3 regions of the Rahnella aceris genome follow, and region 3 is predicted to be linked to each of the others. Evidence: predicted binding sites of a transcription regulator. Region 3 holds the regulator's gene; each other region holds the start of a gene.
What was found. The regulator LexA, encoded in region 3, represses DNA repair genes until DNA is damaged. The targets are predictions, from matches to a motif close to TNCTGTATGTACATACAGNA.

Region 1 (10,811 bases), on a different contig from region 3:
TTTTCAGCGACAGACTAACCCGTTCACCGGCCAGCGGGCCCTGAGACGGGAAGGTCACATCTGCGGGCTGGTCGATGATCTGGCTGACGCGCTGAGCTGAGGCGATAACCTGCCCGAGATGCTGGAATGCGGCGGCTACAGGTCCCAGCGCTTCGAATGCCGCCAGCGGGGTGAAGACAAACAGTGCGATCAGTGCGCCCGGTTGCGGGAACTGGTTGATACCACCGGCAGCCAGCCATAGCATCAGTGTGACGGTCAGACCGGCCGCCGCGATCACCATTGCCTGAGACAGGCCCGTGAGTTTTGCCTGCTGCTGCTGGCGCAACATCCAACGCTGTTCGATATCATTGAGTTGCTGGCGGAACCGCGACTGAGCGCCGAAAACCACCAGTTCAGACTGCCCCTGTAACCACGATGTCAGTTGCATCCGGTAGTTACTGCGCAGCGCCGTCAGTTCACGTCCGGCAGGTTTTCCCGCGCGGTAGAAAATCACCGGCAGGAGCAGCATCAGCACCAGCATAATCGCGCCCAGCGTCAGCGCCAGTTTCACGTCGAGGAAGCTCAGGCCGAAGGTCACCAGAATGATCACCACCAGCGCACTCACCAGCGGAGAAATGACCCGCAGATATAAGTGATCGAGCGTATCGACATCGGCGACCAGGCGGTTAAGCAGGTCAGCCTGACGGAAATGTGCAATTCCCCCCGGTGACAGCGGCAGAATTTTTGTGAATGTAAACACCCGCAAATGCGCCAGCACACGGAAGGTCGCGTCGTGGCTGACCAGACGTTCAGCATAGCGGCCTGCGGTACGAAATATCGCAGCACCGCGCACACCGGCTGCGGGCAGCATATAGTTGAAGCTGTATAAACCGGCGACACCGGCCACTGCCGAGGCTGCCAGGAACCAGCCAGAGAGCGTCAGCAGACCGATGCTCGCCAGTAAGGTGACGATGGCCAGAATAACACCCAGTGACAGACGGAACCCGTGGCGGCGGTACAGAGCAAGATAAGGCAGAAGGGTTTTCATCATTAAAGCTCCTTATTCCGCCGGGAAAGCAGACTGGCGAATAAACCGTTCTGAGTCACCAGTTGCGCGAAGGTGCCACGCTCAGCGATCAGGCCTTTCTCCATCACCCAGATTTCGTCATAGTCACGGGTATCTTCCAGTTGATGCGTTACAAGCAGTGAAGTCTGTGCTTTAGAGGCTTCGCTCAGCGCGCTCATCACACGTTTTTCGCTGTGCGCATCCAGGCTGGCGGTCGGCTCATCGAGCAGTAACAAACTGCATGGTGAGAGCAGGGCGCGGGCAACGGCGACGCGTTGCGCCTGTCCGATAGATAACCGCGCAGCACTGTCACCCAGTTCAGTTTCCAGCCCCAGCGGTAACAAGGGTAGAAATTCATTCACATACGCACGTTCAATGGCGGACTGAAGCTGTTCGTCACTGACCTCCGGCTGATTAAGCAGAATGTTGGCGCGCAGGGTAAGTTCGGGCAGATACGGGTTCTGGCCCACCCAGCTCAGCTGTTTACGCCATTCGTCACTACGCAATGATTTCAGTTCAATACCGCTGGCAGTAAGGGAACCCTGGTAAGGCAGGAAGCCCAGCAGGGCGTTGAGCAGGGAGCTTTTCCCCGCGCCGCTCAGGCCGACAATCGCGATACGTTGTCCGGTCTGAATGCTAAACGTTAACGGACCGGCCAGCGTTTTGCCTTGCGGTGACTGAATAATGACGTCGCGGGCTGCCAGTGCCACTGTCTGCCCGGCTGGCCAGGGTTGCTCGCCGTCACCCATATCGGCACTTTCTGCGCTCAGAAACGTGACTAAACTTTCTGCTGCGCCGATGGCTTGCGCTTTGGCGTGGTAAAACGCGCCCAGATCACGCAGAGGCTGGAAAAACTCAGGGGCAAGTATCAGTACCAGAAAGCCAGCGAACAAGGTCACAGGCGTGCCGTAACTGCCAAAATTGAGTTCACCGAGATAGGAGAAGCCGAAGTAAACCGCGACAACGGCGATAGAAATAGAGGCGAAGAATTCGAGTACAGCGGAAGATAAAAAGGCCAGACGCAGAACGTCCATCGTGCGGGCGCGGAAGTTTTCAGTTGAACGCTTAATCTGGTCGATTTCCGCTGTGCCGCGATGGAAAAGACGAAGCGTATCAAGACCGCGCAGGCTGTCGAGAAAATTCCCACTCAGACGCGCCAGCTCGACAAAGTTACGACGGTTCGCATCAGCGGCCCCCATACCGACCAGTGCCATAAACAGCGGGATCAGCGGCGCTGTCACCAGCAAAATAAGCCCGGCGGCCCAGTTAATCGGGAAAATACTGACCAGAATGAGGAGGGGAATAATACCTGCGAGAGCGATCTGCGGCAGATAACGGGAATAGTAATCCTGCATATCTTCGATTTGTTCAAGAATAATGCTGGCCCAACTGCCAGCCGGTTTTCCCTGGATCCAGGCAGGTCCCAGCTTCTCGAGACGATCCAGCACCAGCTTGCGCATTTCCTGACGGATAACACGTCCGCAAATAAAGCCCACCTGTTCACGCAGCCAGGTGACCACAGCGCGCAGAACAAACGTCAGCGCCATTAACAGGAAACTTTGCAGCAGGGCATCACGCGGTGTGTGGTCAATGATCAGGCTGTGCAGTAATCCGGCCATCAGCCAGGCTTGCGCGAGGATCAGCAAACCGGAAAGTAAACCCAGCATCATAGACAGACGGATCCAGCCTTTGGCGCGTGAGCTTTGTTGTTTTAACCAGCGGATAAGTTCTTGTTGTCGTGTTTTATTCATCAGGCATCAGTCTGTGCAGCAATCCGGATGGGAGGGCGCTCATGTTACATGCTTGGCTCAACACTGAAAACAATAAGGCGGCAATTAAGCCGCCTTATTCGTTACTCTTTGTATGGACTCTTGGTCCGATAACTAGCCGCAGGCGTAATTATAAATCCGGGGCTTGAGATAAACCGTCCAGATAGCGTTCTGCATCCAGTGCGGCCATACAACCGGTTCCGGCAGAAGTGATCGCCTGACGGTAGATATGATCCATAACATCGCCCGCTGCGAAGACGCCCGGAATACTGGTCTGGGTGGCGTTGCCATGAGAGCCGGACTGCACTTTGATGTAGCCATCTTTCAGTTCCAGCTGGCCTTCAAAAATGCCGGTATTCGGGCTGTGACCGATAGCAATGAACACGCCCGCCACATCCACTTGCGATTTCTCATCAGTGCGCACGTCGAGCAGGCTCGCGCCTGTCACACCCATCTGATCGCCGACCACTTCATTCAGGGTCTTATGGGTATGCAGAACGATATTGCCGCTGGCCACTTTGTCGTTCAGACGATCCACCAGAATTTTTTCCGCTCGGAAGTTGTCACGACGGTGAATCAGATGCACTTCAGAGGCAATATTGGCCAGATAAAGAGCTTCTTCAACAGCGGTGTTGCCACCGCCGACAACCGCGACTTTCTGGTTGCGATAGAAGAAGCCATCACAGGTTGCGCAGGCTGACACGCCGCGACCTTTAAAAGCTTCTTCAGAAGGCAGACCGATATAACGTGCTGAAGCGCCGGTTGCGATGATCAGCGCGTCACAGGTGTATTCACCGCTGTCACCAGTCAGGCGGAACGGACGGTTCTGCAAATCGACTTTGTTGATGTGGTCGAAAATGATCTCAGTATTAAATTTGGTGGCATGCTCATGCATACGTTCCATTAAGCCCGGACCGGTCAGACCCTCCGGATCGCCTGGCCAGTTTTCCACTTCGGTAGTGGTGGTCAGCTGACCGCCTTTTTCCACACCGGTAATTAATACCGGATTGAGGTTTGCACGCGCAGCATAAACCGCTGCGGTATAACCCGCCGGACCGGAACCCAAGATCAATAACTTACTGTGTTTAACCGTACTCATGCGTAATTCATCTCCGCGATGGCGACAAGCGATAAACCGATTGTAGGGAAAACGGCGCAGTAAAAAAAGTAAACTCAGATGTTGTTAACGATTTGTCTGATAGTTTTTACTGCGTAACCCGCGTAAAAAGGATTTCGCCAATATTGATGAGGCAGATAACTGTTTGATGGATAGGATGAAAAACCAGCATTCCGGCGACCCATCGTTGTGAACGTTGTTCATCAGAACGCGTTAATTTAGCCACAATTCAGGATTGTTTGTAGGGATTTGGCCGAAATAATGGGTGAGATGCGTTGTTATTGTTCATAGATAAAAGACAGCTAAAAAGGGGGCGTCCGCTTTTCAATCTGGCACGTTCTTCTGATTTTGCTTCTTTTACTTTGACAATCCGCTGTGCATTTGCGAAAACATCAGGGGAAGAAGAAATTAACTGCCTGTCTGTGACTTGAATTTATGCAATTGGCTGCTACGGACCCGTCCTGGTATTGCTTTTTGGTTTTTATGTTGCAGCAGGGTTTAGTGAATCAGGTTGGTGGTTTTCAATCTATTAATTTCACAAGGTTATTTCTTTTGAGTATCCGTTTTATGGCCGTGTTCCTTTTGACAGGGGATCAACGCGGCTTTTGGATGCGTAAACCTTAATCATCGGGTCTTCGCTTGGGACAACCCTTAGACATTGAAGTTGGCTGGGGTATGGCAGGTGCAGGGAAGGACAGCAGAGAGACAATAATAATGGTAGACAACAAAAAACGTCCGGGAAAAGATCTCGACCGTATTGACCGTAACATCCTCAACGAATTGCAAAAGGATGGCCGGATTTCAAACGTCGAGCTTTCCAAACGTGTGGGATTATCTCCAACTCCATGTCTGGAGCGCGTTCGTCGTCTTGAACGTCAGGGCTTCATCAATGGTTATACTGCATTGCTCAACCCGCATTATCTGGACGCATCGTTGCTGGTATTTGTTGAGATTACCCTCAATCGCGGCGCCCCGGATGTGTTTGAACAGTTCAATGCGGCAGTACAAAAACTCGAAGATATTCAGGAGTGTCATCTGGTTTCAGGGGACTTCGACTACCTGTTGAAAACCCGCGTACCTGATATGTCTGCTTACCGTAAGCTGTTAGGTGAGACTTTACTTCGTCTGCCAGGTGTTAACGACACCCGCACCTACGTGGTGATGGAAGAAGTGAAACAGACAAATCGCCTGGTCATTAAGACCCGGTAATTGTTCTGGTGCAAAACCTTGTCATTTTAGCTACACTCCTGTGTATCTATACAGCTATGGCGCCGGGGAGTCTCGGCGCTGTTGCTTTTTCTCAGTTCACAGGAACCTGGAGAGCCTTTCTTGAGCCAGGAATATACAGAAGATAAAGAAGTTACCCTGAAAAAACTGAGCAATGGCCGCCGTCTTCTGGAGGCTTTGCTGGTTGTGGTAGCGATTTTTGCTGCTTATTTAATGGCGGCATTGGTGAGTTTTAACCCCTCTGATCCAAGCTGGTCTCAGACAGCCTGGCATGGGCCAATTCATAACTGGGGCGGTGGTGTAGGTGCATGGATGGCCGACACGCTGTTCTTCATCTTTGGCGTATTTGGTTACGCTATTCCACCTATTATTCTGTGTCTCTGCTGGGCGGCTTTCCGTCAGCGGGATAAACAGGATTTCGTCGATTATTTTGCCCTTTCGCTGCGCCTTATTGGCACGCTGGCGCTCATTGTCACGTCTTGTGGTCTTGCAGCCGTCAACGTTGATGACCTGTATTACTTCGCTTCCGGCGGTGTAATCGGCAGTTTGCTCAGTACCGCGATGACACCTTACTTTAATAATGTGGGGGCGACTCTGGTGCTGTTATGCGTCTGGGCTGCTGGCCTGACCTTATTTACCGGCTGGTCCTGGTTGACGATCGCCGAAAAGATCGGTGGTGCCGTGCTGGGTGTAACAAATATCGTGACCAACCGGTCCCGTCGTGACGATGATTATGATTACGACGAGGAGGACGATCCGCTACTGGAAGACGATGACGCAAAACCGGCTGCTAAAGTCGCGCCGGCCGTCGCTGCTGCAGCGGCTCCTGCAACTGCCGAAGCTTCCGAAGCTGATGAAGATGACGTGCTGTTCTCTGCGCCTTCGGTGAATGAACCTGTAGCGCAGGCATCTTCTGAGGCTACCGCACCTGCTGCGAGCGCGGCTGTTGCTGAACCGGTACAGGCAGCGGATCCTTATGCTGCTGAGCCGCCGGTTGCTAATATTTCACCGCAGCCAGCACCGGCAACGGCCATTCCGCCGTTATACAATTTCGAGATCCCGGAAGAAACACCAGTTCCGCGCCATCCGCAGCCCGTTCAGCAATCGCCTTCACCAGCACCAGTTGAGCGCAGAGAGGAAGATGGTCCAAGTCTGGGCAACTGGCAAACTGCCGTGGAGCATTCCCGTTCTCCGTTTGATTTCAGTTCAGCAGTGCCTGATGCCGCTCAGGCGGCCAGCGTGGCGGCCACCGCAGCACTGGCGACCGGCCTTGCACAGGCAGGGCAGTCCACGGCATCTTCCGCTGGTAACACCTTTATGCCGGCCTTCAGTGCTGTGAGCGATGAAAATCCACAGGTGAAAAAAGGCTTTGGCCCTGAGTTGCCGCGTCCTAATCCGGTGCGTATACCTACACGCCGTGAGCTGGCCTCGTATGGCATCAAGCTGCCTTCTCAGCGTATGGCAGAACAGCAGGAACAGGCACAGTCTGCGACGCATAGCGATCCACAGATCCAGGCAGACGTAGAAGCGCTACAGGAAGCAGCATTGCAGCAGGCGTTTGCCGCTCAGCAACAAGAGCGCTATGGCGATGCGGTCACTGAAAATGAACCTGATGAAGAAACTGCCTTGCAGGAAGCCGAATTGCGCAATGCGTTTGCTGCGCGTGAGCAGGCCCGCTATCAGCAGGATGTCGAACCGCTAAGCGGCGTGGTACAGCATCATCATTCACAAAATCAGCAGACTGAATTACCGGCTGTTGCTGATGATTTTGCCGCTGCGGCCATGAAACTCAGCCAGCATGATGCATTCAGCTTCTCACCAATGGCTGACCTGGTGGACGATACGCCTTCTGAACCGCTGTTTACATTGCCGGCACAAGCGGAAGAAGAACCGCAGCCTGCAACGTTTGCACAACAACCTTATCAGCGCGCTACGTCTTCTGAGCCCGTACAGCATGCGCAGGAATATGAGGCTCCACGACAGTCTTCGCCATCGGCGCAGCCTGATATGGATAGCCTGATCCATCCGTTCCTTATGCGTAATGAACAGCCGCTGGTGAAACCGACCACACCGCTGCCATCACTGGATTTGCTGACCTCACCGCCGGCTGAAGCTGAGCCTGTGGATGAGTTCGCGCTGGAACAGATGGGAAATCTGATCGAAGCGCGTCTGAATGATTACCGCATTAAAGCCGATGTCGTGGGGAAATTGCCGGGGCCGGTGATTACCCGTTTCGAACTGGATCTGGCGCCGGGCGTGAAAGCTGCACGTATTTCTAACCTTTCGCGTGACCTTGCCCGTTCATTGTCTGCGGTTGCGGTGCGTGTTGTGGAAGTGATCCCGGGCAAACCGTATGTCGGCCTGGAATTACCAAACAAGAAGCGCCAGACGGTATATCTGCGCGAAGTGCTGGACTGTGCGAAATTTAAAGAAAGTACGTCGCCGCTGACAATTGTGCTGGGTAAAGATATTTCAGGTGAGCCGGTTATCGCCGATCTGGCGAAAATGCCTCACTTGCTGGTGGCCGGTACGACCGGTTCCGGTAAGTCCGTCGGCGTTAACGCCATGATTCTGAGTATGCTGTACAAGTCTAAACCTGAAGATGTGCGCTTCATTATGATCGACCCGAAAATGCTCGAATTGTCGGTGTATGAAGGTATTCCACATCTGCTGACCGAAGTCGTTACTGACATGAAAGATGCAGCCAATGCGCTGCGCTGGTGTGTCGGTGAAATGGAACGTCGCTATAAACTGATGTCGGCGCTGGGTGTGCGTAACCTTGCCGGTTACAATGAACGTGTTCTGGAAGCGGAGGCGATGGGACGTCCCATTCCTGATCCGTTCTGGAAGCCGGGCGATGGCATGGCTGCTGAGCCGCCGTATCTGCAGAAAGAACCGTTTATCGTGGTGCTGGTCGATGAGTTTGCTGACCTGATGATGACCGTCGGTAAAAAAGTTGAAGAGCTGATTGCGCGCCTGGCCCAGAAAGCCCGTGCGGCAGGTATTCACCTGGTTCTGGCGACTCAGCGTCCTTCTGTCGATGTTATTACCGGTCTGATTAAAGCCAACATTCCGACCCGAATTGCCTTTACAGTTTCGAGTAAAATTGACTCCCGCACCATTCTGGATCAGGGCGGCGCAGAATCACTGCTGGGGATGGGGGACATGCTGTATATGGCACCAAACTCCTCGATTCCGGTGCGTGTTCACGGTGCTTTTGTCCGTGATCAGGAAGTGCATGCGGTGGTTCAGGACTGGAAAGCGCGCGGTCGTCCAAAATACATCGAAAGCATTGTTTCCGGTGGTGAAGATGGTGAGGGTGGCGGTTTAGGGCTGGACGGTGATGAAGAGCTCGATGCGCTGTTTGATCAGGCGGTTGCGTTCGTAGTCGATAAACGCCGTGCGTCGATTTCGGGTGTTCAGCGTCAGTTCCGTATCGGTTACAACCGTGCGGCGCGCATTGTTGAGCAAATGGAAGCGCAGGGCATTGTCAGTACTCCGGGTCATAACGGTAACCGCGAAGTGTTGGCACCACCGTCACACGAGTAAACCCAGCCGGTTTGCCTGCATTTGTTAAGAAGGGTCGCGAATGCGACCCTTGTGCAAAGATGCGTAAAACTATTGTTTTTCAGATGAATGAGCTACCGCCGGGGCGCTGCCTCGGATAGAGTTCGCACCATACGTCTTTTGCCTGTGTAAAAGGCATCGTCTGAAGTTTATGGATTTCTGAGGTAAGTATAAGAATGAAAAAATTGTTAATGGTAGGGTGTTTACTGACCGCATTTACCTCTGCTTCCGTTTTAGCGGATGCCAGCAGTGATCTCAAATCTCGTCTGGGTAAGCTCAATACTTTCCATGCCAGCTTCACGCAGACGGTAACCAGCGATGATGGTGCAGCCGTTCAGCAGGGCGAAGGTCAGTTGTGGGTGAAACGTCCAAACCTGTTTAACTGGCATATGACTACGCCGGATGAGAGCATTTTAGTTTCCGACGGTAAAACCCTATGGTTCTATAACCCGTTCGTTGAACAAGTCACGGCAACCTGGCTTAAAAATGCCACCGGCAACACGCCGTTCATGCTGATCACGCGTAATGATAGCAGTGACTGGGCAAAATATAACGTGAAACAGAAAGGCGATGACTTTGAATTAACGCCGAAAGCTGCGACCGGTAATCTGAAACAATTTGCGATCAATGTGACCCCTTCAGGCACTATCAAAAGCTTCACTGCCGTTGAACAGGACGGGCAGAAAAGTGCTTATACCCTGAAAGGTGAGCAAAATGCGTCTGTTGATGATGCCAAGTTTAAATTTACTCCGCCGCAGGGTGTGACGGTGGACGACCAGCGTCAGTGAGGTTAGTTTGAGTAATCTGTCACTCGATTTTTCCCAAAATGAATTCCAGCCACTGGCCGCCAGAATGCGGCCAGTCACTCTTGCAGAATATATTGGACAGCAGCATCTGTTAGCGCCGGGCAAACCTCTGCCGCGGGCCATTGAAACAGGGCAATTGCATTCGATGATTTTGTGGGGGCCGCCGGGTACCGGGAAAACGACGCTGGCAGAACTGATTGGCCGGTATGCAAACGCCGATGTTGAGCGTATATCTGCGGTCACATCCGGTGTTAAAGATATTCGGGAAGCGATTGAGCGAGCCCGGCAGAATCGCGATGCCGGGCGTCGTACCATTTTGTTCGTTGATGAAGTCCATCGATTTAACAAAAGTCAGCAGGACGCTTTCCTGCCGCACATTGAAGATGGCACCATTACATTTATTGGTGCGACCACCGAAAACCCTTCTTTCGAACTCAATTCCGCATTGCTGTCTCGCGCTCGTGTGTATTTACTTAAATCACTGACGGCTGAAGATATCGAGAAAGTGATTGATCAGGCGCTGAGCAATTCTGAGCGCGGTTACGCCAATGAGAAAATCCGTGTTCCGCCGGAAACCCGCCGGATGCTTTCGGAGCTGGTGAATGGCGACGCGCGCCGGGCGCTGAACAGTATTGAAATGATGGCCGATATGGCGGAAATCGACGCCAATGGTTACAGGACACTCACGCCGGAATTACTCACTGAGATTGCCGGTGAACGCAGTGCGCGCTTCGACAATAAAGGCGATCGTTTTTACGATTTAATCTCTGCATTGCATAAATCAGTGCGGGGTTCTTCGCCTGATGCGGCACTTTACTGGTATGCCCGAATCATCACCGCCGGTGGTGATCCGTTGTATGTCGCCCGACGTTTGTTGGCGATTGCTTCAGAAGATGTCGGGAATGCCGATCCACGGGGCATGCAGGTGGCGCTCGCTGCCTGGGATTGTTTTACCCGTGTTGGCCCGGCTGAAGGTGAGCGTGCGATTGCCCAGGCGATTGTGTATCTGGCCTGTGCACCGAAAAGTAATGCTGTATACACCGCATTCAAATCTGCCATGCGTGATGCACGCGAAATGGCAGATTTTGATGTGCCGGAACATTTGCGTAATGCGCCGACCAAACTGATGAAAGAAATGGGGCTTGGTGCTGAGTATCGTTATGCGCATGACGAACCGAATGCATATGCGGCGGGAGAGGATTATTTCCCGCCTGAAATGGCCCGTACGCAGTATTATTACCCGACATCACGCGGGCTTGAAGGCAAGATCGGCGAAAAGT
Region 2 (10,811 bases), on a different contig from region 3:
GCAGCCGGCGGTGGATGCACTGCGTCAGGACAAACCGCTGCGTCTGGCTGTGGCCGCGCTCAAGCATCGTTTCCTGAGCAAGGCCGAAGCGCTGTTGCACGGTGATATTCACAGCGGATCGATTTTTGTTGCTGAAGGCAAACTGAAAGCCATTGACGCGGAGTTCGGTTATTACGGCCCGATGGGCTTTGATCCCGGTTCTGCTATCGGCAACCTGTTGCTGAACTATTGTGGTCTGCCGGGGCTGGTGGGTGTGCGCGAGGCGGCGGACGGCCGCGAGCAGCGCCTGAAAGATGTGCGTGAACTGTGGATGAGTTTCTCAGAGCGTTTCCTGCAACTGGCGCGGGATAAATCTCAGGATCCGACGCTGGCGGAAACCGGCTATGCCGGACTCTTTTTGCAGGAAGTCTGGCACGATGCCGTCGGTTACTGCGGCGCGGAGTTAATCCGTCGCACCATCGGCCTGGCACATGTTGCTGATCTTGATACCATTAAAGATGATGCGATGCGCGCCGACTGCCAGCGCCATGCGCTGAGCCTTGGGCAAAAACTGATCCTCACTGCACAACAAATCGGCGATGTGGAGTCACTTATTGCGCGGATACGTCAGTTCAGCTAATCCTGTAAGTTTCTTGTATAATGCCCGCCTTCGAGGTGCGTAGGGGTAAACCCGGTGGCATTTCCTCGGTTTACTTTTAACAGGAATACAGAATTATGATGCATAACCATGTCTTACGCAGCGTGCGCTACATGTTGGATTTAAGCGAAGGCCAGCTGATCGAGATCCTTAAAACCACCGGTACGCCCGTCAGCCCTGACGTGATGTCGCGTTATCTGAAAAAAGAAGACGAAGAAGGTTACATGGAAGTGCCTGACGAAGTGATGGCGAACTTCCTCAATGGCCTGATTACCTTCAAACGCGGTAAAGACGATCGCTTCCCGGCACCGGAAGTGGAAAAACGCCTGACCAATAACATCATGCTGAAAAAACTGCGTGTGGCGTTTGAGCTGAAAACCGAAGACATGATTTCTGTACTGACTGCGGCTGATTTCAAAGTGTCTGAAGGTGAACTGAGCGCATTCTTCCGCAAAGAAGGCCACAAAAATTATCGTCCGTGCGGCGATCAGGTGATGCGTTATTTCCTGAAAGGGCTGACGGCGAAAGTGCGTCCTAAAAAAAGCTGAATATAAAGTATTCATGAAATAAATATTTATATACTGAATACTTTAATAGTGAACAATAAGCGGGAGCCTTTTTTAAAAGGCTCCCGCTTTACGTTTATTTACTTTGTAATGACGAAATTTATTTATTTTACTTCCCACATCACGTTTCTCTAGTTTATTTTTGACAGCATATTAATTCGGAAACTATCTTCATCCTTCGCCGTAATACCTCAGGGCACTATTTCAAAAAATAAAACACCGCTGTTAATTGACTGGCAGCGGGTAATTTTTATAGTGAAAAGGATATCTTATTATGACAAAAATTAAACTATTGGCCTTATTCGTAGGATTCGCCATTTCGGGTTCTGCGGTTGCCGCCACGTCTGGAAGCAGCCTTGAAGCCCGTATGGCACAGCTTGAGCAGCGTCTTCAGCAGGCGGAAACACGGGCTGAAACTGCCGAAAAACAAATCCAGCAGTTGAAGCATCAGGATATTAAGCGCGAGCAGGAAATTGCCCGCGTGAAAGAAGCCAGTCCGGTAGAAGTTAAAAATGATGGCATATCGGAAGACAAATTATTAACACTTAATGGATTCGATAATTTAAAACTGTACGGTGATGTGGAATTTAACGTTGACGGTGCCAGCCGCAGCGGGCAATTAACCTCCGTCAGAACCAGTGACAATAAAAACTGGAAACCGGGGAATAATGAGCGTTGGGATGTTAACGGACGGTTATTAATCGGTCTTGATGGTTATCGTCGAAATGATAATGGTCAGTTCTCCGGTTTCTCTGTGCAGCCAACGGCTGACCTGAACGGTTCAATGAATCTTGATGATGCCGCTTTCTTCTTCGGTGAAGAAAAAAACTGGATGGCAAAAATCGGCCGCTTCGAAGCTTACGATATGTTCCCGCTTAATCAGGACACCTTCGTTGAATACTCCGGGAATACCGCCAATGATCTGTACGCCGACGGCTACGGTTATGTCTACATGATGAAAGAAGGGCGCGGTCGCAGTGACAGCGGCGGCAACATCATGCTGAATAAGAATATCGGCAACTGGTATTTCGAGCTGAACACCCTGCTGGAAAACGGCACCTCACTGTTTGCTGAGCAAAACTACCACGGCAACCAACTTGAGAATGATAAAAACGTCGCGTACCTGCGTCCGGTCATTGCCTGGAAAGGGGATGCGTTCTCGGTGGCCGCCGCAATGGAAACCAACGTGGTGAACAATGCGTACGGCTACACCGGTGAAAATGGCGAATTCGTTGATCAGTCCAAACGTAATGGTTATGGCATGACCATGACCTGGGACGGGCAGAAAGCTGACCCTGAGAACGGCGTGGTGGCAAACCTGAGCACGGCCTATATGGATGCATCGGATGAAAAAGACTTTACCGTCGGTGCCAATGCCTTATGGAAACGCTTCGAGCTGGGCTACATCTATGCGCACAACAAAATCGAAGACTTCAGCATCAATGGCGTCCGCGCATCCGATTACGACGATGACTGGTTTGATGAACCGGGCAGCTACGACATTCATACCGTTCACGCCAGTTACCTGATCCCGAACGTGATGGATATGGAAAACTTCAACGTGTATCTGGGCGCTTATGTCTCCATGCTGGAAGCAGATAAAACCTACAGCGGCGATGATGACAGCGATGAGCGGTATGGGGCGCGGGTACGCTTTAAATACTACTTCTGATTACCCGTCATATTTCGCGTCACAGATGCGTTGGTTGCACTCCCAGGGTGAGTGAGCTTACCGCCTTTCTGCAACACGAACTATTTAGGGTAATATGTATGTATCTTCATAAATAATAAAAGCCTGAGTGCGTAAACACTCAGGTTTTTTTATGGATTAACAGTTAAATCAGGCAGCTTCGGTGTGGCGGGGTTTCGCCTCAGCCTTTTTTATGCTGTCTTTCTCCGCTTCTGGTTTTTGTGCGGCCAGTGCGTCAGGTTCAAACTCATCGACGTTGATTGAACGCAGACGGCTTTCTTCCGCACGGCTCAGGATACGCGCATCGTCGGCGCTCAGATGACCGGCATCCAGACCTTTTTGCGCCAGAATATCCAGACGGGTGAACGGCAGTTTTTTGCCCATCGCTTCGCACAGACGTTTGTGAACCGGCTCAGCGGCCAGAATATCCTGCAAGGCTTCTTCCAGCAGACCAACCGGATTGTGCTCGCCGGGTGTCAGATACTGACCACGACCGATGCGGCTGCGTGTCGCTGAAGGCACCTGCAGAATACGCGCCAGTTGGTGATCCAGACGATCAGACGGTGCGGAGTGCGAACGGCCCAACGGGAAAATCACCAGGCGCATCACGCCAGCCACAAAACGGTTCGGGAAGTTACGCAGCAAATCGTCGATAGCGACTTCGGCCTGATGCAGACAATCCTGCACGCCCCAGTGCACCAGCGGTAAATCCGCTTCGTGACAGCCTTCTTCGTCATAACGTTTCAGCGTCGCCGTCGCCAGATACATCTGGCTGAGGATATCACCGAGGCGGGCGGAAATGCGTTCGCGACGTTTCAGGCTGCCGCCGAGCACGCCCATCGACACATCAGCCAGCAATGCCAGATTAGCGCTCAGACGGTTGATGTGCTGGTAATAACGGGCGGTTTTATCATTGACCGGCGTATCACTGGTGCGGCCGTTAGTCAGGCCGAGCCAGAAGCTGCGCATTTTGTTACTGCCGACGTGGCCGATATGCCCGAACAGCGCACGGTCAAAATCAACCAGATCGTTTTTCTCCGCCGCCGCCATTTCACGAAGAACATAAGGATGACAGCGGATCGCACCCTGACCAAAGATGATCATGCTGCGGGTGAGAATGTTGGCACCTTCCACGGTAATCGCAATCGGCGCACCCTGATAAGCGCGGGCCACGAAGTTGCTGCTGCCGAGCATAATGCCTTTACCACCGGTGATATCCATCGCATCCATCACGGCGCGCTGGCCGCGGTGAGTACAGTGGTATTTGACGATAGCGGACAGCACCGCTGGTTTTTCACCCAGCATAATGCCGTTCGTGATAAGCGTTGCGGCGGCATCCATCACGTAAGCGTTACCGGCAATGCGCGCCAGCGGTTCTTCGATACCTTCCATTTTACCGATAGGCAGTTTGAACTGACGGCGGATATAGGCATAAGCCCCGGTCGCCAGCGCCAGAGATTTCAGGCTGCCGGTAGAGTTAGACGGCAGCGTGATGCCACGGCCGACAGACAGACATTCCACCAGCATACGCCAGCCCTGACCGGCCATTTTCGGGCCGCCAATGATGTAATTGATCGGTACAAAAATATCGCTGCCGCGCGTCGGGCCGTTCTGGAATGGCACGTTCAGCGGGAAGTGGCGGTGACCAATTTCAACACCGGCGGTGTCGGTTGGGATCAGCGCACAGGTAATGCCCAGATCCGTTTCGTTGCCGAGCAGGTGATCGGGATCTTTCAGTTTAAACGCCAGGCCCAGCACGGTGGCGATAGGTGCCAGCGTGATGTAACGCTTGTTCCAGGTCAGGCGCATGCCAAGCACTTCCTTACCCTGCCACTGGCCTTTACACACGATACCAAAGTCCGGGATGGCACCGGCATCAGAACCCGCTTCCGGGCTGGTCAGGGCGAAACAGGGAATTTCCAGACCTTCGGCCAGACGCGGCAGATAGTGATCTTTCTGCTCCGTGGTGCCGTAATGTTGCAGTAATTCGCCTGGCCCGAGGGAGTTCGGCACACCGACGGTGATCGCCAGAATGCCTGACACACCGGCCAGTTTTTGCAGCACACGCGCCTGCGCATAAGCCGAGAATTCCAGACCGCCGTACTCTTTCTTAATGATCATCGCGAAGAAGCGGTGTTCTTTCAGATACGCCCACAGTTCCGGCGGCAAATCAGCCAGTTCATGGGTGATCTGGAAGTCATTCGCCATACGGCAGGCTTCTTCAACCGGCCCGTCAATAAAGCGCTGCTCTTCCTCTGTCAGTTGCTGCTCAGGATAATCCTGCAATTTCTTCCAGTCTGGCTTGCCACCAAACAGGTCACCCTCCCACCAGGTGGTGCCTGCTTCAATCGCTTCTTTTTCCGTGCGCGACATTGCGGGCATCACTTTACGGAAGGTGCGAAGCGCCGGGCCGGAGAACAATGAACGGCGCATGACAGGGATATTGAAGGGCAGGAGAATGATCGCCAGCGGCAATAACAGCCAAAGTGTCCACAGATTAATGGCACCCATAACCGCCGTAAACGCCAGTAAAATCAGGCTGCTCAGGGCGAGATTGACCTTGTGATAGAACAACGCACCAAGGATCACGATAAATGCAACAATGCTAAGAACCATCATAGTAAAGCTCCTGAGTAGTAGGAGGTCTGACCTGTTGTAGGGATATAATGGTTTTAGTTCATGCTCATTTCTTTATCAATACGTTTACATACTAATTACAACACAGCTCACAAACCGGTCGCACGAAGCGTCAAAAACAGAAACTATCGGAATCATTACCGCTTCATGGCTTCTCGCTGTTTCGGCTTTCCGTTAAACTGCACAGCGGAACGTTTTATTGCTATCGGCCGTGCTGAAACCGGCTGCAAATGGACATAAAAGAGGCTGCTATGTACCAGGATATTATCCGTACTGAACTGAACGAAGCTGCTGACACGCTGAATAAATTCATCAGCGATCCGGCAAATATTGAGTCTATTCAACGTGCAGCGGTGCTGCTGGCCGATTCATTCAAAGCGGGTGGGAAAGTGATTTCCTGTGGTAACGGGGGTTCACACTGCGATGCCATGCATTTCGCCGAAGAACTGACAGGCCGCTATCGTGAAAACCGTCCGGGCTATCCGGCAATTGCGATTTCTGACGTCAGCCACATCTCTTGCGTCGGCAACGATTTCGGTTACGAATACATCTTTTCCCGTTATCTGGAAGCCGTAGGCCAGAAGGGCGACGTGCTGCTGGGCATTTCCACTTCCGGTAATTCCGGTAACGTGATCAAAGCCATCGAAGCCGCACGCGCTAAAGGCATGAAAGTTATCACCCTGACCGGTAAAGATGGCGGGAAAATGGACGGTTCAGCCGATGTGGAAATCCGCGTTCCGCACTTTGGTTTCGCTGACCGCGTGCAGGAAATCCACATCAAAGTCATTCATATTTTGATTCTTCTGATCGAAAAAGAGATGGCAAAGGCATAAGCCTTTTGCCGTAAAGGAGGCTGGTGATGTGCGAATTGCTCGGGATGAGCGCTAACGTTCCTACTGATATTTGTTTCAGTTTCAGTGGATTAGTGCAGCGTGGTGGCGGGACCGGCCCGCATAAAGACGGCTGGGGCATCACCTTTTATGAAGGGAATGGCTGTCGTACTTTTAAAGATCCGACGCCAAGCTTTAATTCGCCCATTGCCCGCCTTGTTCAGGAATATCCGATCAAATCCTGCGCGGTGATTTCTCATATCCGTCAGGCAAACCGTGGTGAAGTCGCGCTGGAAAATACTCATCCGTTTACCCGCGAACTGTGGGGACGCAACTGGACTTATGCGCACAACGGTCAGCTTCGTGGTTATCGTCAGCTCGATACCGGTACGCTGCGTCCGGTGGGCCAGACCGACAGCGAATACGCCTTCTGCTGGTTACTGCACAAACTCACCCAACGCTATCCGCGCCGCCCTGCAAGCTGGCCGCCAGTGTTTCGCTATATTGCGTCGCTGGCTGATGAATTACGGCAGAAAGGGGTGTTTAACATGTTGCTGTCGGATGGCAATTTCGTGATGGCGTATTGCTCGACGAATTTGCACTGGATCACGCGGCGTGCGCCTTTCGGCAAGGCAACGTTGTTGGATCAGGATGTGGAAATTGATTTTCAGCAGCAGACGACACCGGATGATGTCGTCACCGTGATTGCCACGCAACCGCTGACGGCGAACGAAACCTGGAACAAAATTGCTCCAGGTGAATTCGCATTATTTCATCGGGGCGAACGCCAGCTGTGAAGGCAGCGGGGTGTTGGACAACGGTTGTAGCACTTCATATCTACCGTCAGTGACCACGACATTTGGTGGCTGATGGTGTTTCTCAAAGTACGCATATCCCGGCTGTAACTGGTTCCAGAAACTGTAATAGCTGGAGTTTTTATGCGCCTTCATGTTGGCATCGGTCATCCTGAACGGGTAAATGCTAATTTTTAAATTGCGTTGCCCGAACTGGAATGCCGCCTGTACGTAGGTGAATATTTCGTCCATATAGCCGTCGGTCATGGCGTAGCAACCAATAGACTTACAGTTACCGTGGATCATCAGATACTTACCTGAATAACCCTGCGAGATATCATAAGCATTGGGGAAACCGATGTTGATGGCGCGATAAAAGCGGCTGTCGGGTTTCAGGTGGTGAATATCCACGTTGTAGAAACCTTCCGGGCTTTTGAAATCGCCTTCGCGACGTTTATTTCCCAAACCGCCGGAAAAATCGCAGATGCCATAACTGCCGATCAGACGAAATTCGCCGTCGAGCTGAGCATACAATTCGAGTTTACGTTCCTGTTTGAAGATCTGGATATAAACAGGTGCACCCAGTAATTGTTTTTTTAGTGCCGCGTTGACCGGGACAGCATCGCTGGCCACGGCGTAATTTGCTGTAAATAAAGGCAAACTGAGGAGCATCGCAAGAAACAGCGCGATTCTGATCATTCTAAGTCCTGCTCGGTAATAATTTTGATTATTTTGTCTACAGCTCAACTGCCTGTAAGACCGCCACTGATTTTCTTCTTATGTACTGTCTGTCGGAAACGCTGTCATATTAATACTGATTAAATTTTTAGCAATCACCAAATAATGAATAATGACTTTAGGAATAGGAAAATTATTACGTTGCCATTAATGGTGATTAATTAAGTCAAACTAACCCTCATTTTCTATGTTGGACATCCCTGCATTCAACTGTATACTTATACAGTTATTGAGGGGGAGGGTTATGCGTAAAATCATTCATGTGGATATGGACTGCTTTTTCGCTGCGGTCGAAATGCGCGATGATCCTTCCCTGCGCGACATTCCTATTGCCATTGGCGGCAGTCGTGACCGCCGTGGTGTTATCAGCACCGCTAATTATCCTGCCCGCAAATTCGGCGTGCACAGCGCGATGCCCACCGGCATGGCACTGAAACTTTGCCCGCACCTGAAAGTGATCCCCGGCCGAATGGAGGCCTATAAAGAAGCGTCAAACCATATCCGCGAAATCTTTGCGCGTTATACGCCATTGATCGAACCGCTGTCACTCGATGAAGCTTATCTGGATGTTTCCCACGCGACGCAATGCAACGGCTCTGCAACGCTTATCGCTGCTGAAATCCGTCAGGCCATTTTCGATGAGATCAATCTGACGGCATCTGCGGGTATCGCGCCGATCAAATTTCTGGCAAAAATCGCCTCGGATCTGAACAAGCCCAACGGTCAGTTTGTGATCACGCCGGAAAAAGTCGGGGCGTTTTTACAGGATCTTCCGCTGAGTAAAATCCCCGGCGTCGGTAAAGTCACCGCTCAGCGTTTGCAGGAGCAGGGGCTGATCACCTGCGGCGATGTGCAGCGTTATGATCTGGCAAAACTGCTTAAACGCTTTGGCAAATTTGGCCGTGTGCTGTGGGAACGCTGTCAGGGTATCGATGAACGTGAAATTTCCCCCGAGCGGTTACGTAAATCGGTCGGCGTTGAACGCACACTGGCAGAAGATATCCACAGCTGGGAAGAATGCGTGTCGCTGATCGAACGTTTGTATCCTGAACTGCAAACACGTTTAAGCCGTGTCAGCCCGGATCTGCGCATCGCGAGGCAGGGCGTAAAACTCAAATTCCATGATTTCCAGCAGACCACGCAGGAACACGTCTGGCCGGTGCTGAATAAAGAAGATCTGCTGAAGGTCGCACGTGAAGCCTGGGAACAGCGGCGTGGCGGAAGGGGAGTCAGGCTGGTGGGATTGCATGTGACGTTGCAGGATCCGCAAATAGAGCGGCAGCTTCTGCTTCCCTGGGAATGATCCCCGTCATCCTTCAAACTGTCTCTGCGTTGGCTGCCTTCGCAAACCCCGGTCACATACTTGTGTATGCTCCCGGGGATTTACTCAGTTGCCGCCTTGATACAGCCCGAATGATTTAGGGGACCGATCGAGTATTAACCGCGTTCAGGAATCGCTTTCAGCAGGGCCGTCAGCAGTTTCCAGTACAGCTCGACGCTGGCGATTTCCACCTGCTCATCCGGCGAGTGTGGCCCGGTGATGGTTGGCCCGATGGAAACCATGTCCATGTCCGGGTACGGTTTTTTGAACAGACCGCATTCCAGACCGGCGTGGATCACCATGATGTTCGGAGTTTTATTGAACAGCGTCTGGTAAGTTTCACGCACCAGCGTCATCACTGGTGAATTCGGCTCAGGTTTCCAGCCAGGATAGCTGCCTTTTGCCAGGCTTTTCGCGCCAGCCAGTTCACTCAGTGAATTGAGCATGCTGACCACATATTCTTTACCGCTGTCGATAAGCGAGCGGATCAGGCTGTTGATCGCCACTTCGTCATCTTTCATGGTGACAACACCGACGTTCAGCGAGGTTTCTACCACGCCTTTCACGTCATCACTCATGCGGATCACGCCGTTTGGCGTCGCGTTCAGCAGGGCAAGGAATTTACCCTGAGTTTCTGCGGTCAGCGCTTTAGCGTTGCTTTCAGCCGCTTCCACCACGAAGGCAATTTTCTTCTCTACCGCTGACAGTTCGAACTGAATCGTTGCCAGGAATTCTTGTGCTGCCGCTTTCAGCGCGTCTGCTTTATCAGCAGCAACAGCAAGGGTCACAATCGCTTCACGCGGGATAGCGTTACGCAGTGTGCCGCCGGTGAAGTCGAGCAGGCGCAGACCAAGAGTATCAGCGTTGTCTGCCAGGAAACGTGCCAGCAGTTTGCTGGCGTTGCCCAGACCTAAGTGGATTTCCGCGCCGGAGTGGCCACCTTTCAGGCCTTTCAGGGTCAGTTTCAGCGTGCTGAAACCGGCCGGAACCGCTTCACGGCTCAGCGGCAGTGTGGCGGTAAAATCAATCCCGCCAGCGCAACCCATGTAGATTTCGCCTTCGGTTTCAGAATCGGTGTTGATCAGAATTTCAGACTGTAACCAGTTCGGTTGCAGGCCGAATGCGCCTGCCATGCCGGTTTCTTCGGTCATGGTCAGCAACACTTCCAGCGGGCCGTGTTCTACGCTGTCATCAGCCAGAACCGCCAGCGCGGACGCCATACCGATACCGTTATCAGAACCCAGCGTGGTGCCGCGGGCTTTTACCCAACCGTCTTCGATGAAGGGCTGGATCGGATCTTTAGTGAAATCATGAACAGTATCGTTGTTTTTCTGCGGCACCATATCGAGGTGAGCCTGCAGTGCAACGGCTTTGCGGTTTTCCATGCCTTTGGTGGCGGGTTTGCGCAGCAAAATGTTGCCAACTTCATCACGCTCAGCGTGGATACCTTTTTCCTGTGCCCATTCAACGATGTGTTTTGCCAGCGCTTCTTCATGATAGGAAGGGTGCGGAATTGAACAAATTTTGGCAAAAATATCCCACAACGGTTGTGGCGAAAGCTGAGACAGTTCAGACACTATAAGTCTCCTGTGACAGTC
Region 3 (10,811 bases):
TCACCGGCAAGCAGGCGAAAATATTATTCGCCGGACTGGTGCTGGTGTCATTCCTGCTGGTTCTGCTGCTTAACCGCATGACCATTTGGCTGTCTCTGGCCGGACTGGCGCTGGCATGGATTTATCCGTTCATGAAGCGCGTCAGCCATCTGCCGCAGGTGGTTTTGGGCGCGGCGTTTGGCTGGGCAATTCCGATGGCGTATGCCGCTGTGAGCGAAAGTGTGCCGCTTAGCTGCTGGTTAATGTTCGTGGCAAATATCTGCTGGACGGTGGCTTACGATACGCAATACGCGATGGTCGATCGTGACGATGATTTGAAGATCGGCGTGAAATCGACAGCGATTCTGTTTGGTCGTTTTGACACGCTGATCATCGGCCTTCTGCAACTGGCAACGCTGATCCTGATGGGGATTGTTGGTTATCTTTCCCAGCTCAGCGCACCGTTTTACTGGTCGTTGCTGCTGGCTGCTGCGCTGTTTGTGCATCAGCAAAAGCTGATTGCTAAACGTGAACGTGATGCCTGTTTCCTGGCTTTCCGCCAGAACAATTATGTCGGGCTGGTGTTGTTCCTCGGTATTCTGATGAGCCTGTCAGGCTTCAATTTCTAAGTAAGTTAGCCTGCGCGACAACAATTAAAAACGCCCGGACTCTGTAAAAAGTCCGGGCGTTTTGTTTTTTTAATCTGATGTCTGGCGCTAATACGGGTTAATGATCGGTATCGCGTACATCCATCTTCGGTTCAGCCGGTGGCTCCGTTGCTTGCGGCAGCTCAGAAGGCATTCCCGCACTCTCGATAGTTAGCTTGATATCCGGTGTCATCAGGTCGCTGAGCATGAGGTAAATCTCACGCGTTTGTTCCTGAATGGCATCGCCGGTGTCACTGATATAGCCTTCTGCGCGCAGTGTGCCGACCAGCGTCGAGAACACAGCTTTATCGAAGAATTCAGGGGCATTGATACCGTGCAGCACGGATAAACGCTGCGCCATAATCCGGCTCTCTTTTTCCAGTGCACCGCGGTTGATGCTTGGGTTATTGGTGAGCAGGGAGAAGGTAATCGCGTAACGTTGCAGCGTTTCACGTACGCCAGCCGCCAGCAACTGGAGGGTGCGGATACGGGCCGGATTAAGTGTCAGCTCATCATCTTCAAGGTGAATGATTTGCTGACGCGCCAGTTCCAGCGTCAGAACATCCAGCACTTGTGGCAGCTCAGGCGTATCGAAATGCATAAACAGTTCGGCTTTGAGCATCGGATAAATCAGTTCGACCTGATGCAGTAATTCCGCGCGGCTGACCTGGCGGTGGTGCATCACAATGCTTGAAATCAGTGATGGCAACACCAGCATATGATGGATGTTGTTGCGGTAATACGTCATCAGCACGGCCTGTTCGCGAGGCAGAACGATGATGTCGCCAATGTTGTCTTTCTCAACCTGGAACTTATTCATGTTCAGCGCGTGATCAAGCAACTGGTCAGCGGTCAGATCAGGCACCGTCGAATCCGCGTTGTAAGGCACGTTACGCAGCAATTGCAGATAACAGTCGATTTGCTCGGTCAGCTGTTCGCGTGTCAGTGAACGCTGACGGGAGGCCAGCAGCGCGGTACAACACAAGTTCATGGCATTGGCTGCCGCTGAATTGTTGATGCGCACCATGATCTGTTCTGCCAAATCCTGCACTGTCGGCGTCAGCCAGCTTGGACGTTGTGCTTCGATCGGGTCGATGGCTTCACGCCAGGTTGGCACGTTCTGGTTCAGGTAAGTGGTCAGATGCAACGGCTCACCGAAGTTCACGTAACCCTGGCCGAGGTTACGCAGCTTGCGCAGCCCGTTAAGCATTTGCGTCAGGCTTTCTTTCTCTTTGGTCGCACCGCGTAATTCTTTCGCGTACGTACCCACTTCCATGACGTGCTCATAACCGATGTAAATCGGTACCAGCGTAATCGGACGTGAACCGCCGCGCAGCATGGCCTGAATGGTCATGGCCAGCGTGCCCGTTTTCGGCTCCAGCAGACGCCCGGTTCGCGAACGCCCCCCTTCCACAAAGTATTCCACCGAATAACCGCGGCTGAACAGTTCGCCCAGATATTCACGGAAAACCGTCGAATAGAGCTTGTTGCCTTTAAAGGTTCGACGAATAAAGAACGCACCCAGACGGCGGAAAATCGGGCCAGCCGGCCAGAAATTCAGGTTGATACCGGCGGCAATATGCGGCGGTACCAGACCCTGATGATAGAGCACGTAAGACAGCAGCAGATAGTCCATGTGGCTGCGGTGGCAAGGCACATACACAATTTCCTGACCGTCCAGCGCTAACTGGCGTACACGCTCGGCATTATTAACGTTGATGCCTTTGTACAAACGGTTCCACGTCCAGCTCAGCACACGGTCAGAGAGGCGCACGGCTTCATAAGAGAAGTCAGCGGCAATCTCTTCCATCAGGGCGATGGCGTTTTGTTGGGCTTTTTCGTGGGAAATTTTCTTGCTGCGGGCTTCGTCTTCAATCGCTTTCTCAATGGCTTTTGAGGCCAGCAATTTATTGAATAAATCCTGACGTGCCGGAAGGCGCGGACCAACCGCAGCCAGACGCTGACGGGAGAAATGCATCCGCGCCACACGTGCCAGTTTTTGAGCAATCGTCTTATCTGTGCCGTGTTCCGTCGCCATATAACGCAGGGAAACGGTATTGGAGAAACGGACGAAACTGTCCCGCCCCAGCCACAGCACAGCGAAAAATTTCTGGATACCGTTCAGCACGCGCAGATGCGGCGTGTCGTCCTGACCTTCACGGCCCGGTGCACGACCAAACATTACCGACACCGGCAACATCTGAATGTCTAAATCCGGATTATTGCGGTGCAAATCAAGGTAGTCGTGGAACAGCTTTACGGATTCCTGCTTCGGCGTGTAATAAGAGAATACGCGCGGGCCTTCGGCTATAAAGACATGGCTTGGTAGCAGGGTGCCGTCAATTTCCAGCGGAATAAGAGGATCAGGCAGATTCTGCGCCAGACATTGCGCACGCAACGTCAGCAAATCGGCTTTGGAATTATAAGGTAATACGTACAAAATCGGCCGCGTCGGGTCTAAATGCAACTCGGTAACCGGATCTGAAGGTATGACCTTGCTCTTTACCAGCAATGAGAGTGGTAAATTCAATAATGTGTAATAAAGTCTACGCCAACCTGACATAAAAACGTGAAGCCTCTTGTTAGCAATTTCGCCGCAAGGATACCAGAAAGATCCGTGGAGATCTGTGGTCATATAAAAGCTAAAATGCTGCAAACACTCTAAGGATCAGTACCCGAAATGGCGAACCAAGTCACCGGATTTACCCGAATTTATAAAGCGGCCGGCTATTCCTGGAAAGGATTCAAAGCGGCATGGCAAAACGAAGCGGCATTTCGCCAGGAGGCCAGCGTCGCTATCCCGTTAATTTTGCTATCTTTCTGGCTTGATGTCAGCACCATTGAACGTATCCTGCTGGTGGGATCCGTCGTGCTGGTCTGTGTCACGGAGTTGCTCAACAGCGCGGTGGAATGTGCAATAGACCGCATCGGGCCTGAGTTTCATGTGCTTTCTGGTCGCGCAAAAGATATCGGCTCTGCTGCCGTACTTCTGACCATCATATTGGCGATTTTTGTCTGGGTCAGCATCTTTTGGTCGCGATGGTTCTGATTTGGAATCTGCATTCCAGGAATCAACGTTATGCCCTGTTTTTATTCAATCTTAGGTTTTCATTGACCGTTTAGCTGTATATACTCACAGCAAGACTGTATAAACAACCAGGGGGCGGAATGAAAGCTTTAACGACCAGACAACAAGAGGTCTACGACCTTATTCGCGATCATATCTCCACCACCGGTATGCCACCAACCCGCGCAGAGATTGCATCACGTCTGGGGTTCCGTTCTCCCAATGCGGCGGAAGAGCATCTTAAAGCGCTGGCGCGTAAAGGTGTTATTGAGATTGTTTCCGGTGCATCACGCGGCATTCGTCTGCTGATGGAAGAAGAAGAAGGTTTACCGCTGATTGGCCGCGTTGCCGCCGGTGAACCGCTGCTGGCGCAGCAACATATCGAAGGGCACTATCAGATCGATCCGGAAATGTTTAAGCCGAGCGCCGATTTCCTGCTGCGTGTCAGCGGTATGTCGATGCGTGATATTGGTATCCTTGACGGCGATCTGCTGGCCGTGCATAAAACGCAAGACGTGCGTAATGGTCAGGTTGTGGTGGCCCGTATCGATGATGAGGTCACCGTGAAACGCCTGAAAAAACAAGGCAGTGTGGTGCAGTTATTGCCTGAGAACAGCGAGTTTCAGCCGATCGTGGTGGATTTGCGCGAGCAGAATTTCAGCATTGAAGGCTTAGCCGTAGGTGTTATCCGCAACGGCGACTGGATCTGACCTTCGTACTTCGAGCTATCTCTGCGTTGGCTGCCTTCGCAACCCCGGTCACATACTTGTGTATGCTCCCGGCGTTCGCTTAGTTGCCGCCTTGATATAACGCGAATTACTCGGTCAGATATGACTAAGTCAGAAATTGCTGTGTCAGATAGACAAGACTAAAACTAATTGAATATGGATGGCGGCGGCCTCTGGCATCCATGTGAATTCAAAGAGAAATGCGTTTCTCTCATCATCGCCCCTTTCGGGGCGATGTCATTTACAGGCATAACCTGAACCTCCGGCATGAGATTCTCTATGCAACATCATTCCCTGCGACACACACTCAAAAACACCTTTTTAAGCCCTGCCGATAAAGCGCTCTGGATGCTGGCATTGCCGATGATTTTTTCCAATATCACGGTGCCACTCCTCGGCCTGGTGGATACCGCAGTGATCGGTCATCTCGACAGCCCGGATTATCTCGGCGGCGTGGCTGTGGGTTCGATGATCACCACTTTCCTTTTTATGCTCTTACTGTTTCTGCGGATGAGTACCACCGGCATGACCGCTCAGGCGCTGGGCGCGAAAGATAATCAGCTTCTGGCGCGTGCTTTTGTACAACCCTTCCTTCTGGCTGTACTGGCGGGCGTCATTATTGTGGTATTCCGTCATCCGCTGATGGAGCTGGCGTTTCACATTGTCGGCGGCAGCCAGCCCGTGCTTGAACAGGCGAGGCTGTTTATCGAAATCCGCTGGTTCAGCGCCCCGGCTTCACTGGCGAATCTGGTGATCCTCGGGTGGTTGCTCGGCATTCAGTACGTTCGCGGGCCGGTGATTTTGCTGATTGCCGGGAATTTGCTGAATATCATTCTGGATCTGTGGCTGGTGATCGGGCTGGGCTGGAACGTGCGTGGCGCAGCCATGGCGACGGCAAGCTCCGAGTATTTCACGCTACTCATCGGGCTGTATTTCGTCTGGCGGGTGATGAAACGACGCGGTATCACCGGCGCAGAAATCACCTCCGCGTGGCGTGGTAATTTGCGCCGTCTTCTCGGGCTTAACCGCGACATCATGCTGCGCTCATTACTGTTGCAGCTTTGCTTTGCATCGCTGACCGTTCTGGGCGCGCGGCTGGGCAGCCACATTGTGGCGGTCAACGCCGTGTTGATGAACCTGCTGACATTTACCGCGTTTGCACTTGACGGTTTTGCTTATGCTATCGAAGCGCATTCCGGTGAGGCATTCGGTGCCCGCAACCGCGAAAAACTGCTGAATGTCTGGCATGCCGCGTGTCGTCAGGCCGGGCTGGTTGCGCTGTTTTTTGCTCTGATTTACGCGCTGGCGGGTGGGGCGATCATTGATGCGCTGACATCATTACCGGAATTGCGTGAGCTGGCGGACCGATATCTTGGCTGGCAAATTATACTGCCGCTGGTGGCTGTCTGGTGCTATTTGCTTGATGGCATGTTTATCGGCGCAACGCGTGGGCGGGATATGCGAAACAGCATGCTGGTGGCGGCGCTGGGGTACGGGCTGACATTGTTCACTTTACCGCTGCTGGGCAATCATGCGTTGTGGCTGGCGCTGACGGTATTCCTCGGGTTACGCGGGATTTCACTGGGCTGGATATGGCGTCGTTACTGGCGGCATGACACATGGTTTTCGTCTCCGTCGCACTGATTTTTCAGCTATTTTCAAAGAAATAAGCGCAGCTTTGTCGTTATTTCATGCTTTAGATTAATCCTAATAGTGGTTTTTATCCCTGTTTAAGGAGGATTAATCGAGATTCTCTACTAACCTTTAAAGTGTTAAGGACGAGCTGCAAGACGAAATGCAGTTCATAAAACCCAAGGTAACAGGAGATATTTTATGAATAAGGACCAAGCCGACGGTAACTGGAAGCAGTTCAAAGGGAAAGTGAAAGAACAATGGGGCAAACTGACTGATGACGACCTGACAGTGGTTGAAGGTAAACGTGATCAGTTAGTCGGTAAAATTCAGGAGCGTTACGGCTATCAAAAAGATCAGGCCGAGAAAGAGCTCAATGAATGGGAAACCAAAAACAAATATCACTGGTAAGACGCGACTCCCCCTCGCGTGCCAGTGACGGATCCTGAGATTTAGCTGCTCCTACCCGGAACGCTTCAGGATACGGGTACACGGATGTACCCAACCTCTTCTCTGTACAAAACATCCTCCTCTTACGAGTCACCTTCAAAACCTTAAAACCCGATCATTCAGCGTTTTTTCACCACAATACTGTGGTCGTGATCGCAATGGTCATGGCTGTCGCAGGTTTCTACTACTTTGCATTCTGCACATAAGCCATGCGCTTCAACGACGGAATGGCGAAGCTCAAATCCGGATTCTAATGACAGTTTTGCCAGACGCTCTTCAATGCCGTCGGTGGTTTTTTCGGTAACTAACCCGCAGCGGTCGCAGATAAACAGCGCAGAAGTATGGCTCGGCTCTTCAAAATGATGGCAGAGAACATAGCTGTTTGCGGATTCAACACGGTGAATAAATCCCTGTTCCAGCAGAAAATCCAGCGCCCGGTAAACGGTCGGTGGTTTCGCCTGAGGTTCGCTTACGCGCAATAGATCCAGCAAGTCATAGGCGCTGATCGCACCGGGTTGTTGCGTCATCAGGCGCAGTACTTCCAGCCGCTGCGGCGTCAGGCGAACATTGCGCTGCTGGCAAAGTTCTTCAGCTTGTGAAAGTAATTTTTCCGGATTATTCAGGGTCATAGCAACGGTCTCTGAGCGCAGATTGGAATGAATAGGCCACATCATGCGACCACCGATGATTTTATCATGCTTGCACCAAAACGACGAATTATGCGCCATTCAGATGTGATGCAACGTCGGCATCCGCCTGCTCAGCGGCACAAGATGCCGAATCTTTGTTCTGTGGTATAATCAGCGATTACCTTCCCTCTGGCGCGAAGCGGGGGGAGCGTCACGAACCCCTTCAGCGAATGTCAGGCCGATGTCAGAAACTCAACACGTAATGCCCCAGACCACTCCCTTTTCCGCCCAGCGTTTTTCCGTTGCGCCGATGCTCGACTGGACCGATCGCCACTGCCGCCATTTTCACCGGCTGATGACCGGCCAGACGTTGCTGTATACCGAAATGGTCACGACCGGCGCCATTATTCACGGCAAAGGGGATTATCTCGGGTTTGGCGATGCAGAACATCCGGTGTCTTTGCAGCTTGGTGGCAGCAATCCGGCTGATCTGGCGCATTGCGCAAAACGGGCGGAAGAACGTGGTTATGACGAAATTAACCTCAACGTCGGTTGCCCGTCAGATCGCGTGCAGAACGGCATGTTTGGTGCCTGTCTGATGGGTCAGGCGTCGCTGGTGGCTGACTGCATCAAAGCCATGCGCGACGTAGTCTCAATTCCGGTCACGGTTAAAACGCGAATCGGTATTGACGATCAGGACAGCTACGAATTTCTGTGTGATTTCATCCGTCAGGTTTCAGAAAACGGCGGTTGCGATACCTTCATTATTCATGCGCGTAAAGCCTGGCTTTCGGGCCTCAGTCCGAAAGAAAATCGTGAAATTCCGCCGCTGGATTACCCGCGCGTATATCAGCTCAAGCGTGATTTCCCGCACCTGACCCTGGCAATTAACGGCGGTATCAAAACCCTCGAAGAAGCCAAAACGCACCTGCAATATATGGATGGCGTGATGGTGGGGCGTGAGGCTTACCAGAATCCGGGCCTGTTGCTGAATGTGGATCGCGAGCTGTTCGGCTCTGATGCGCCGCTGAAAACCGGGCCGGATATTATCCGCGCGCTGTATCCGTATATCGAAGCGGAACTGAGCAAAGGTACTTACCTCGGCCACATTACCCGCCATATTCTTGGTCTGTTCCAGGGGGTGCCGGGCGCGCGTCAGTTCCGTCGTCATCTGAGTGAGAATGCGCATAAAGCCGGCGCGGGCATTGATGTGGTCGAACAGGCGTTGCAGATGGTTGCTCAGCCGCAGGAAGTGGTGGCGCAGGCATAAAAACAGGGTGAGTAAAATCGCTATCTGTTAGTCAAATTTACTATCTTTTCGCAGGCCATTCGTGCCTGCGAATTATTTTTTCCTTATCATTCAATCAATTATTTATCCCATCACACTGGCATGTTTCTTGTAATGGTTAATGCGTGTTTGGACGCTACGTCTTATCGCACATGGCTTATTAAGGAGCACCTGATGCTGGAAATTCTCTTCGTGCTTGGTTTTTTCTTTATGCTGATGCTGACCGGCATTTCTTTACTGGGTATGGTTGCGGCGCTGGTCGTGGCATTTGCTCTGATGATGTTGGGTGGGTTTTTGGCGATTGTTGTAAAAATGTTGCCGTGGCTGCTTTTGGCCGTGCTTGCGGTCTGGATTTACCGGACATTTTTCCGGCCTGATGAGCCAAAATACCGTCGCCGTCGCTTGCCGTAATAACAGCTTCACTTTATCGGTTTTCGTAACTGCATGAAATAATGGGGATTGCTGACTGTGTTCTGAGCGCAAAAAAATGTAACCGTTGCAGTGATAACTTTTGCTTATGTGCTAGCGATCACAAGCTGGGTCAGAATGTGCGGTCAAAATGCATAAATCATATTTTTTAACATGGGTGACTGTTAGGATGGAATTCATTGGCAGCCAGCAGGCTGTAAACCGAATTCATCAAGTCCGCTGAGGCACACAATAGTCGCTTAAGTGACATCGCCCTGTGGATTTACCCGGCAGTACCCTACAGCAGTACCCGTCTGAAATCAGAGGTCGTCTGAGTCAGGCAGTAAAAAAGGCTTTCACAACTGTGAAAGCCTTTTTTGCATTGGTTCAGGGAAACTTTTATGGGATGAGCAGACTTGAACCCTGTGTCACGCGGCTTTCCAGCGTTTCATGCGCGCGTTTTGCCTCGGACAGTGGGAATTTCTGCGCGTCACTGACATCCACTTTTATCGCGCCACTGGCGATCATTGAGAACAGCTCGCTGCTCGCCTCCAGCAGTTCTTCACGGTTAGTCACGTAACCATTCAGGGAAGGGCGCGTCACAAACAGCGAACCTTTTTGATTGAGTATCGCCAGATCCACACCTTTTACCGGGCCGGACGCATTGCCGAAACTGACCAGTAAACCGCGACGTTTCAGGCTGTTTAACGATTTTTCAAAGGTATCTTTGCCGACGGAATCGTAAACCACACCGACTTTTTCGCCGTTCGTCAGTTCCGCCACGCGGGTCGCGATATCTTCTTTCTGGTAGTTAATGGTTTCCCATGCACCGGCCTGTCTGGCGCGTTCGGCTTTTTCATCAGAGCCCACGGTGCCAATCAGTTTTACGCCCAGCGCTTTCGCCCACTGGCAGGCAATCAGGCCTACGCCACCGGCTGCGGCATGGAAAAGAATGGTTTCACCGGCCTGTACTTCATGGGTTTTGCGCAGTAAATAATAAACTGTCAGCCCTTTAAGGAAGGAGGCTGCGGCCTGCTCAAAGCTGATCGCGTCCGGCAAAAGGGCGATTTTTTCCTGTGGTACGTTATGGAATTCGCTGTAAGCGCCGGGCGCGGATTGTGCGTAAACCACACGATCGCCAGGTTTGATGTCCGTTACGCCACTACCGACTTTACTGACTATGCCTGCCGCTTCCGTGCCTAAACCCGCCGGAAAACTGGCCGGTGCGTACAGACCGCTGCGCACATAAGTATCGATATAGTTGATACCGATGGCTTTATTCTCGACCTGGACTTCGTCTGCCTGCGGATCTTGTGGCTGATAATCAACGTATTGCAGAACGTCCGGGGTGCCTGTTTCAGAAAACTGGATGCGCTTTGCCATGTTTTTTCCTCGTGATGGAGTCTGATTTCAACCCTAGGCTAAATGTCAGGGACAATCCAGATTTTCGGCACTAAGGGTTAATACCCTTTTGAAATGGTTTATACTGTCGCGCGAGTCAGGCTCCGATTTTTGGAAACCCGACGCTCATAAAACAGGCGCTTAGAGCAGGAAATAATCCACAGATGGCAGCAAAAAAACCGACCAATCAACAGAACGAAAACCGCGATCGCCAGATGGAAGGGTTGAAACTTCCGCCGCATTCGCTGGAAGCTGAACAATCCGTTCTGGGCGGGCTGATGCTGGATAACGAACGCTGGGATAATGTGGCCGAACGGGTGGTCAGCAATGACTTCTTCAGTCGCCCGCACCGCCTGATTTTTACCGAAATGCAGCGTTTGCTGGAAATGAGCAAACCAATCGACCTGATCACGCTTTCCGAATCGCTGGAACAGAAAGGCGATCTGGATTCCGTCGGCGGTTTTGCGTATCTGGCAGAGCTCTCTAAAAACACCCCCAGTGCGGCGAACATCGGCGCTTACGCTGACATTGTGCGCGAACGTGCTGTTGTCCGGGAAATGATCTCCGTCGCCAATGAAATTG

Region 1: a site for LexA is predicted at 5,177-5,196, ahead of GW591_RS02835 (DNA translocase FtsK 4TM domain-containing protein). Genes of this name have one in related genera too.
Region 2: a site for LexA is predicted at 8,101-8,120, ahead of dinB (DNA polymerase IV). Genes of this name have one in related genera too.

What each region holds. Positions count from the first base shown of each region.
Region 1 covers NZ_JAADJV010000001.1:618,963-629,773, forward strand. The annotation lists gene cydC (heme ABC transporter ATP-binding protein/permease CydC) at 1-1,027, opposite strand, end outside; gene cydD (heme ABC transporter permease/ATP-binding protein CydD) at 1,030-2,796, opposite strand; gene trxB (thioredoxin-disulfide reductase) at 2,945-3,913, opposite strand; gene lrp (leucine-responsive transcriptional regulator Lrp) at 4,646-5,140, shown strand; gene GW591_RS02835 (DNA translocase FtsK 4TM domain-containing protein) at 5,261-8,707, shown strand; gene lolA (outer membrane lipoprotein chaperone LolA) at 8,902-9,513, shown strand; gene GW591_RS02845 (replication-associated recombination protein A) at 9,521-10,811, shown strand, end outside.
Region 2 covers NZ_JAADJV010000001.1:50,117-60,927, forward strand. The annotation lists gene mtnK (S-methyl-5-thioribose kinase) at 1-619, shown strand, start outside; gene GW591_RS00290 (YehS family protein) at 715-1,185, shown strand; gene GW591_RS00295 (carbohydrate porin) at 1,478-2,875, shown strand; gene fadE (acyl-CoA dehydrogenase FadE) at 3,044-5,512, opposite strand; gene lpcA (D-sedoheptulose 7-phosphate isomerase) at 5,782-6,363, shown strand; gene GW591_RS00310 (class II glutamine amidotransferase) at 6,390-7,157, shown strand; gene dpaA (peptidoglycan meso-diaminopimelic acid protein amidase) at 7,128-7,853, opposite strand; gene dinB (DNA polymerase IV) at 8,137-9,195, shown strand; gene pepD (beta-Ala-His dipeptidase) at 9,330-10,790, opposite strand.
Region 3 covers NZ_JAADJV010000002.1:653,872-664,682, reverse strand. The annotation lists gene ubiA (4-hydroxybenzoate octaprenyltransferase) at 1-608, shown strand, start outside; gene plsB (glycerol-3-phosphate 1-O-acyltransferase PlsB) at 706-3,189, opposite strand; gene GW591_RS15395 (diacylglycerol kinase) at 3,307-3,675, shown strand; gene lexA (transcriptional repressor LexA) at 3,795-4,403, shown strand; gene dinF (MATE family efflux transporter DinF) at 4,701-6,065, shown strand; gene GW591_RS15380 (CsbD family protein) at 6,255-6,464, shown strand; gene zur (zinc uptake transcriptional repressor Zur) at 6,623-7,132, opposite strand; gene dusA (tRNA dihydrouridine(20/20a) synthase DusA) at 7,395-8,402, shown strand; gene pspG (envelope stress response protein PspG) at 8,595-8,831, shown strand; gene GW591_RS15360 (quinone oxidoreductase) at 9,228-10,211, opposite strand; gene dnaB (replicative DNA helicase) at 10,394-10,811, shown strand, end outside.